DNA from 2 places in the Thermobifida alba genome. Region 2 is predicted to be linked to the other one. Evidence: riboswitches for the same ligand, from Rfam matches in the RefSeq annotation. Region 2 holds a riboswitch; the other holds the start of a gene.
What was found. Region 2 has a riboswitch for thiamine pyrophosphate ahead of thiO (glycine oxidase ThiO). Riboswitches for the same ligand answer to the same signal wherever they lie in the genome.
Positions count from the first base shown of each region.

Region 1: it holds a riboswitch for thiamine pyrophosphate, as region 2 does, so the genes downstream of both, tenA (thiaminase II) here and thiO (glycine oxidase ThiO) in region 2, are expected to answer to the same signal.

Region 1 is NZ_CP051627.1:3,709,260-3,712,910, forward strand. It holds gene FOF52_RS16420 (hypothetical protein) at 1-203, shown strand, start outside; gene FOF52_RS16425 (hypothetical protein) at 492-974, shown strand; gene tenA (thiaminase II) at 1,024-1,725, opposite strand; TPP riboswitch at 1,716-1,821, opposite strand; gene FOF52_RS16435 (pyridoxamine 5'-phosphate oxidase family protein) at 1,889-2,326, opposite strand; gene FOF52_RS16440 (response regulator) at 2,366-3,031, opposite strand.
Region 2 is NZ_CP051627.1:438,384-442,034, forward strand. It holds gene FOF52_RS01970 (thiazole synthase) at 1-491, opposite strand, end outside; gene thiS (sulfur carrier protein ThiS) at 493-693, opposite strand; gene thiO (glycine oxidase ThiO) at 696-1,865, opposite strand; TPP riboswitch at 1,858-1,968, opposite strand; gene FOF52_RS01985 (Rv2175c family DNA-binding protein) at 2,087-2,446, shown strand; gene thiE (thiamine phosphate synthase) at 2,492-3,148, shown strand; gene FOF52_RS01995 (SDR family oxidoreductase) at 3,264-3,651, opposite strand, start outside.

The sequences.
Region 1 (3,651 bases), 1.6 Mb from region 2:
AACCGTCCGCGACCGCGGCGTCCGCTCCGCCCCAGCCCGCACAGGCCCAGCAGCAGGGCCCCTCGTTCCCCGGGGCGCTCGTCGGCTACCTCCCCCGCCCGCCCGCCGCGCCCCGCCGCGACGCACTCACCGCCACGGTCGGCCCGACCGCCGCGTTTCCGACCCGACAGCACGCGGCCGACCCCTCCTTCTCCCCCGACTAGCCGCTCCGGTTCCGGGCCCGCGACCGCGCACCGCCCCGGCGGCCGACCGTCTCCGACCACCGGCGACGCGTCCTTCCCGCCCGACCGGCCCGCGGCCCCAGCCCGCTCTGGAAGCTGTCCTGAACTCCGCGCACCCGACCGCCGCGGGGCTCAGGTCAGCTGAACGGCCCGTCGAACCGCTCGGCTGACGTGTCGGCACGCCGGAGTCGCACCCCACACCCGCCGACTCCCGTCCCGGCCGCACATCTCGTGTTCCTTCCCCGAACACCGACTCAGTGAGGAGAACCCATGTTCGACACCATCCGCGCCACCGTGAAGACCGTCGTCCTCTCCCTGGGCGCCGCAGGGCTGGTCGCCCTGGGCGGCGGCGTCGCCTTCGCCGCCGTGCCGACCGCCGAGAACCTCACCGGACCGCTCGGCGGGCTCGGCATCAGCCTGCCCGGTGAGGCAGCGCCCGCGGACTCGCTGCCGGGCGACCTGGTCGACGACCGGATCGTCCCGATGAGGGCCCCCGTCACCGAGGGCGAGGAGAAGCCGACCGTCTCCGGTGACCTGACCGTGCTGCCCGAGGGCAAGGACACCGCGCAGGTGCTGCTCGACGAGATCGAACGCCGGTCCGCGGTCCACCAGGAGAGGGCCGGGTCGCTGCTCGGCGGCGCCGCGCCCGACGTCGTGCCGCAGCGTGACGCCGCCGACCCCGCCGAGACGCTGGGCCTGTCCACCGAGGGCCTGCTCGGCAAGGGGCTGCTGGGCGAGGGCCTGTCGCTGTAGCCCGCCGCACCGGCGGCCGGTCCGCGCGGACCGGCCGCCGGTGCCCGGGTCAGGAACCGTTCGGCGGAGTCCAGTCCTCCAGGGACCACGCCATCTCCCAGAACCGGACCTCGTGGTGGCAGCTGGCCACGAACGCCCGCTCCATCCGCTCCCGTTCGGCGGGCCCCGCCTCGGCGGCCGCCCGGTCCAGCAGCGAACGCGTCCAGGCGAGCTTGTCCGTCTCGTACCGTCCCGCGTAGAAGTCCCACCAGCCGTGGAAGGGGTGGTCGGCGGCCAGCGGCGCCTCCTCGGTGAACCGCGCCGCGGCCCAGAGGTAGGTCCACGGGCACGGCAGCAGCGCGGCCAGCAGCACACCGAGGGTGTCGCGGCCCGCCGCCATCATGTGGTCGACGTACGCCTGCGCGCTGGGCGCCAGGTGGTCGACCTGCGCTTCCTCGTAGGAGACGCCCGCGTACTCGCACAGCGCCTCGTGCGCGTGGCTCTCCGCGCCGAGGATCACCGAAGCGCCGTCGTGGAAGAACCGCATCCACTCCCGGTCCGGGGAGAGCGCCAGCCCCAGGCCGTAGCAGCGGACGTAGGCGGTCAGGTACTGGTGGTCCTGACCGACGTAGTGCAGCACCTGTTCCCTGGCGAGGCTGCCCTCGCGCAGGCCCTTGAGGAAGGGATGCTGGTAGAAGGCCTCGAACAGGTCCGCGTGCCGACGCCCAAGGTCGGCGGTGAAACCGGTCTCACCGGCGGCAACAGGAAGCACGCCCACCGTTCCTCCGCTCGTGCTAACGAGATCAGGTTCAACGGGTTCGGGCCCCGGCCCGTCTCAGTCCCGCATGGGACACCCCGCGTGGTTACGCCAGTCACTCTAGCCCTCACCGCGGGGAGGGGGAACGGAGGGTCTCGCGGAGGAGGAGAGACAGAGGTCAGGGCCTCCGGGGAATGCGGCGCCCGGTGACGATGTCGGTCATGATGCGGATGAAGTGCGAGCGGGGCCCCGGCGCCCAGGAACGCAGCGGCAGCGCCTCCAGCACCGCCCGCTCCTCGGGGTCGTCGACCGCGTGGCCGATCCCGACCACCATCACCGACCAGCCGGTGCGCGTCGCCACGTCGTAGTCGTCCACCTCGAACGCGACCACCGTGTCCCGAGTGGCCTGCGCGAGTTTGGACTCCGGCGAGGTGCGGACGACGATGTCCGTCCCCAGCATGGTGAAGTTGACGGGTTGGACCGCGGGAAGCGCCTGGTCAGTGAAGACGATACGGCCGATCGGAGCCTCGGCCAGCAGCCGCAGGCACTCCTCCCGGGTGAGCACTTCCAACCCGGCCGTGTCGGTGGCGGCCGCGCCACGCCCATCCACGTTCATGCGCCCTCCTCCTGAACGTCTCGGCCCTCCCGGAGGGAGTCAGATCTGGTTCTTCGCCCGCAACTGCGCGACGAGCACCGCCGCCTGGGTACGGCGTTTCAGGTCGAGCTTCCCCAGCAGGCTGGAGACGTAGTTCTTCACGGTCTTCTCCGCCAGGAAGAGCCGCTCCCCGATCTGCCGGTTGGTCAGCCCCTCCCCGATCAGGTCGAGGATCTGCCGTTCCTGCGGGGTGAGCGCGGCCAGCGGGTCGGGCCTGCCGCCGTTCTGCCGCAGCCGGTCCAGCATGCGCCCGGTGCTGCGCGGGTCGAGCAGCGAACCGCCCGCCGCGACCGTACGCACCGCCCCCACCAGATCGGAGCCGTGGATCTGCTTGAGCACGTATCCGGAGGCGCCCGCCATGACCGCCTCGAAGAGCGCGTCGTCGTCGGCGAAGGAGGTCAGCATCAGGCAGGCGATCTCGGGGTGGGCGGACCTGACCTCCCGGCACACCTCGACCCCGGAACCGTCGGGCAGCCGCACGTCGAGCACCGCCACGTCCGGTTTCACCGCGGAGATGCGGCTGAGCGCCTGCTCCGCGGTACCGGCCTCGCCGACCACCGTCAGGTCGTCCTCGTCCTCAAGGAGCGAGGCGACCCCCCGGCGCACCACCTCGTGGTCGTCGACCAGAAACACCCTGATCGGGTCAGGCGTGTCCGCCCGCGGCATGCTGCCTCCCTGGTTTCCTCGTCTCTCTTCGACCGTAACGGCCGAGCCCCGGGGAGGCCGCGCCGAACGGCTCGATTAGTCCCGCCAAAGGTCCCGAACCGGGGCGCCGCCGCGGTCCGGTCCGGGTGGGGCCCGCGGGACCGGCGGGGTCCCGGAGAAAAATCTGCCGTGTGGGGAATCCTCGGAGGCCCCCGTCCGTTGCACAAGGCGTGGGTCGGTGCGGTAGCAAGTGTCCCCCGGGCTCCAACCACAGCCTTCGCGGAATACCGCGCCCGCACACCACCTCGGTGGTGGCCGCGGGCGGTCTCCGGAGCCGCGTTGCGCAATCCGCCGTGAGGCGACCGCCGTACCGGCCCACACCGTCAACCCCCGGCGGGTCCCTCCGGGACCGCGGAGCAGAGCCTCCGGTCGGGGAATGACCCCCACGACGGCCCTGTTGTACAGTGGGGCGTGGGTCGGTGCGGTAGCAAGTGTCCCCCGGGCTCCAACCACAGCCTTCGCGGAATACCGCGCCCGCACACCACTCCGGTGGTGGCCGCGGGCGGTCTCCGGAGCCGCGTTGCGCAATCCGCCGTGAGGCGACCGCCGTACCGCTCCACAGACGTCGAAGGCCCCGCCGG
Region 2 (3,651 bases):
GCGGCGCAGCCCACCTGCTCCAGCCGGCGGGCCAGCACGGGGTCGTCGTTGGTGTAGGCGAGCACGGTGAAGCCGTCGTCCACCAGCCGTTCGGCGGCGTCCAGCGTCTCCACCGGGTCGGGGAGCAGGGTGCGCTCGTCGGCGACCACCTCCAGCTTCACCCAGTCGGTCTCCAGCGCCTCGCGGCCCAGGCGGGCGGTGCGCAGCGCGTCGACGGCGGTGAAGCAGCCCGCGGTGTTGGGCAGCGGGCTGATGGCGTTCTCCCGCAGCACGTCCCAGACCGACCCCTCGGCGTTCGGGTCGACCCGGCGCATCGCCACGGTGGTCAACTCGGTGCCGGAGGCGCGCAGCGCCTCCGACAGCACCCGCAGCGACGGCGCGCCGCCGGTGCCCATGATGAGCCGGGAACCGAACGACCGCCCGGCGATCACCAGCGGGTCGTCGGCGGTGCCGGTGTCGGAGCGGGGGTTCCCGGTCAGGGTGTCGGTCAAGTCAGCCCCCCTGGACGGCGGTGAGCACGTCCACCCGGTCGTCGGGGGACACGACGGTGCGCACCCAGTCGGTCCTGGGCACCACCTCGTCGTTGAGCGCCACCGCCACGCCGGACTCCGCTCTGGTCAGGGAGCGCACCACGTCGGCGACGGTGGTGTCCGGAGCAAGCTGGCGCGTCTCGCCGTTGATGATCGCGTTCACGGTCATTCGATCCCTTCCGATGATGAGGGGGTGGGGAGGGGGCGGTCCGCCGCGAGGTGGCTCGCGTACTCGGGCAGCCGCCCGGTGCTCAGGGCCTCGGCCATGACGTCCCCGGTCGCCGGGGTGAACAGCACCCCGTGCCGGAAGTGTCCGACGGCCAGGTGCAGTCCGCGCAGGCGGGTGGGCCCCAGCAGGGGTTCGTTGTCGGGGGAGCCGGGGCGCAGGCCCACGCAGGTCTCGTGGATCGCCAGTTCGGTGATCCCGGGAAGCAGTTCGCGGGCGTCGCGCAGGAGCTCCCAGACCCCTCCGACGGTCAGCCGGGTGTCGAAGCCCATCTCCTCCTGGGTCGCGCCCAGGACCACCTCGCTGTCGGTGCGCGGCACCAGGTACACGGGAAAGCCCCGGACCAGGCCGCGCACCGTGCGGGTCACGATCGGCTCGACCCCCGTGGGGACGCGCAGCCGCAGCAGCTGTCCCTTGACCGGGCGCAGCGGGGGGACCACCCCGTCGGGCAGTCCGTCGATCAGGGAGGTCCACACGCCCGCGGCGAGCACCACCTGGCCCGCCTCCACGACGTCGCCGCGGTCCAGGACCACGCCGCGCACGGAGTCGCCCTCGACCACCACCCGGACGACGCGGTCGGGCACGAACACCACGCCGCGCGCGGCGGCGGCCGACCGCAGCGCCGAGGCGAGGCGGCGCGGGTCCACCGAGTGGTCGTCGGGGGCCAGGAAGCCGCCGCGCACCGAGGGGGCCAGCATCGGCTCCAGGCGGCGGCACTCGCGTGAGGTGAGCCGTTCGGTCCGGATGCCGAGATCGGCCCGCAGCTTCTCCAGTTCGGAGAGGACGGCCAGGTCGTCGGGGTCGAAGGCCACCTGCAGGGTGCCCTTGGTGCGGTAACCGGGGTCCACACCGGTGTCCTCGGCGAGGTCGGCGACGAAGTCGGGATAGCGGCTGAGGGAGCGCAGCCCGAAGCGCATCAGCGACTCCTCGCCGAACACCGCCTCCGTCGCGGGGGTCAGCATGCCTGCGGCCACCCCGGACGCGGCGCCCGACTCATCCGCGGCGACCACGGTCACCCGCATGCCGAGGCGGGCCGCGCGCCACGCGGTGACCAGGCCGATCAGTCCACCCCCGACGACGAGTACGTCGGGGAACGAGCGCAGGTCCACGGCGCTCCACTCCCTTCGCCGGTATGACCCGGATCAGGTTCTGCGGTCGGAAGCCGCCAGCCTCCCTCTCAGCCGGTTCCGTCCGGCTCCCGCGGGTTTCGCTTTCGTTCGCATTCTAGGTCGCCCAGGTGGTACGGGGGTAAAGGCCCGATGTGTACGCCTACAGCGATCACGGCCGGAGAGGGGAGGTGCCCGGGCGCCGGATGTGCGAGATTGGAACCGTGACACCGATCGACCGCGACATCGATGCGCTCGTGGGCGAGTGGCTCACCCTCCGGGAAGCCGCCGCCGCGCTCAACGTCAGCCCCAACCGGGTCAGGCAGATGATCCGCGACCACAGACTCCTGGGCGTCACCCGCGCGGGAGAGGTCTCGGTCCCGGCCGCGTTCATCGTCGACGGCACCACCCCCAAGGGCCTGCGGGGCGCGCTCACCCTGCTGGCCGACAGCGGCTTCACCCCGGAGGAGGCGCTGCGCTGGATGTTCACCGCCGACGACAGCCTGCCGGGCACCCCCATCGAGGCGATCCGCGCCAACCGCGGCACCGAGGTGCACCGCCGCGCCCAGGCGATGCTGCTCTGAGGCCCGGCCCGGCCCGGCGGTCCGGCGGCGGCTAGGGTGGGGGGCGTGGACGAGACCCTGCGCAAGCGGCTTGAGGCCGCCCGGCTGTACCTGTGCACCGACGCCCGTGCCGACCGCGGCGACCTCGCCGAGTTCCTCGACGCGGCGCTGGCCGGGGGCGTCGACATCGTGCAGCTGCGCGACAAGACCCTGGAGGCGCGCGAGGAGCTCGCCGCGCTGGAGACGGTGCGCGAGGCCTGCGAGCGCCACGGGGCGCTGCTGGCGGTCAACGACCGCGCCGACATCGCCCACGCCGTCGGGGCCGACGTGCTCCACCTGGGCCAGCGCGACCTGCCCGTGCCGTACGCCCGCGCGATCCTCGGCGACCGTCCGCTGATCGGCCGCTCCACCAGCACGGCGGAGCTGTCCGCGGCGGCCGACCGCGAGGAGGGCGTCGACTACTTCTGCATCGGCCCGGCGTGGGCCACGCCCACCAAGCCGGGCCGTCCCGCCGCGGGCCTCGGCGAGGTGGCGCGGGTCGCCGCGCTCGGCCCCGCCCGGCCCTGGTTCGCCATCGGCGGCATCGACCTGGACAACCTCGACGAGGTGCTGGCGGCCGGGGCCCGCCGGGTCGTGGTGGTGCGCGCCATCACCCGGGCCGAGGACCCGCGGGCGGCGGCGGCGGAGTTCCGGCGCCGCCTGGCCGAGGCCGCGGCGGACTGAGCGCCCGGGCGACGCGGCCGCGCGCGGCGGCCGGACCGGTCGGACCCCGCTCCCGCGGCCCGCACCGGCGCGGGGCTTCGGGTGCCGCCTCCTCCGCGCGGAGGAGGCCGTCCGGTCACGGCGCCGTCGCCGCTTTGCCGGAGTCGCCGAACAGCGGCGCGTGCGACAGCGCGCTGGGGTTCTTGCGCAGGTAGCCCTCCAGGGACCGGGCCGGGTGGCCGGTCAGCCTCGGGACGGTCGTGCTGACGGTGTCCAGCTCCCCGGCGGCGACGGCCGCGCACGCGCCCACCCGCTCGGCCACCTCCCGCGCGCTCAGGCCCCGGGAGTTCAGGAAGTCGACCGCCTCCTCGGGGGTCTGCGGGACGTAGACGACGGTGCGCCCGGTGAGCGTGGACAGGCGGGTGGCGGTCCACCCCAGCGACACCGCCTCCGGGCCGGTCACGGCGTAGACCCGGTTCACGTGCCCCTCGGGGGCGCGCAGCACGGCGGCGGCCACGTCGGCG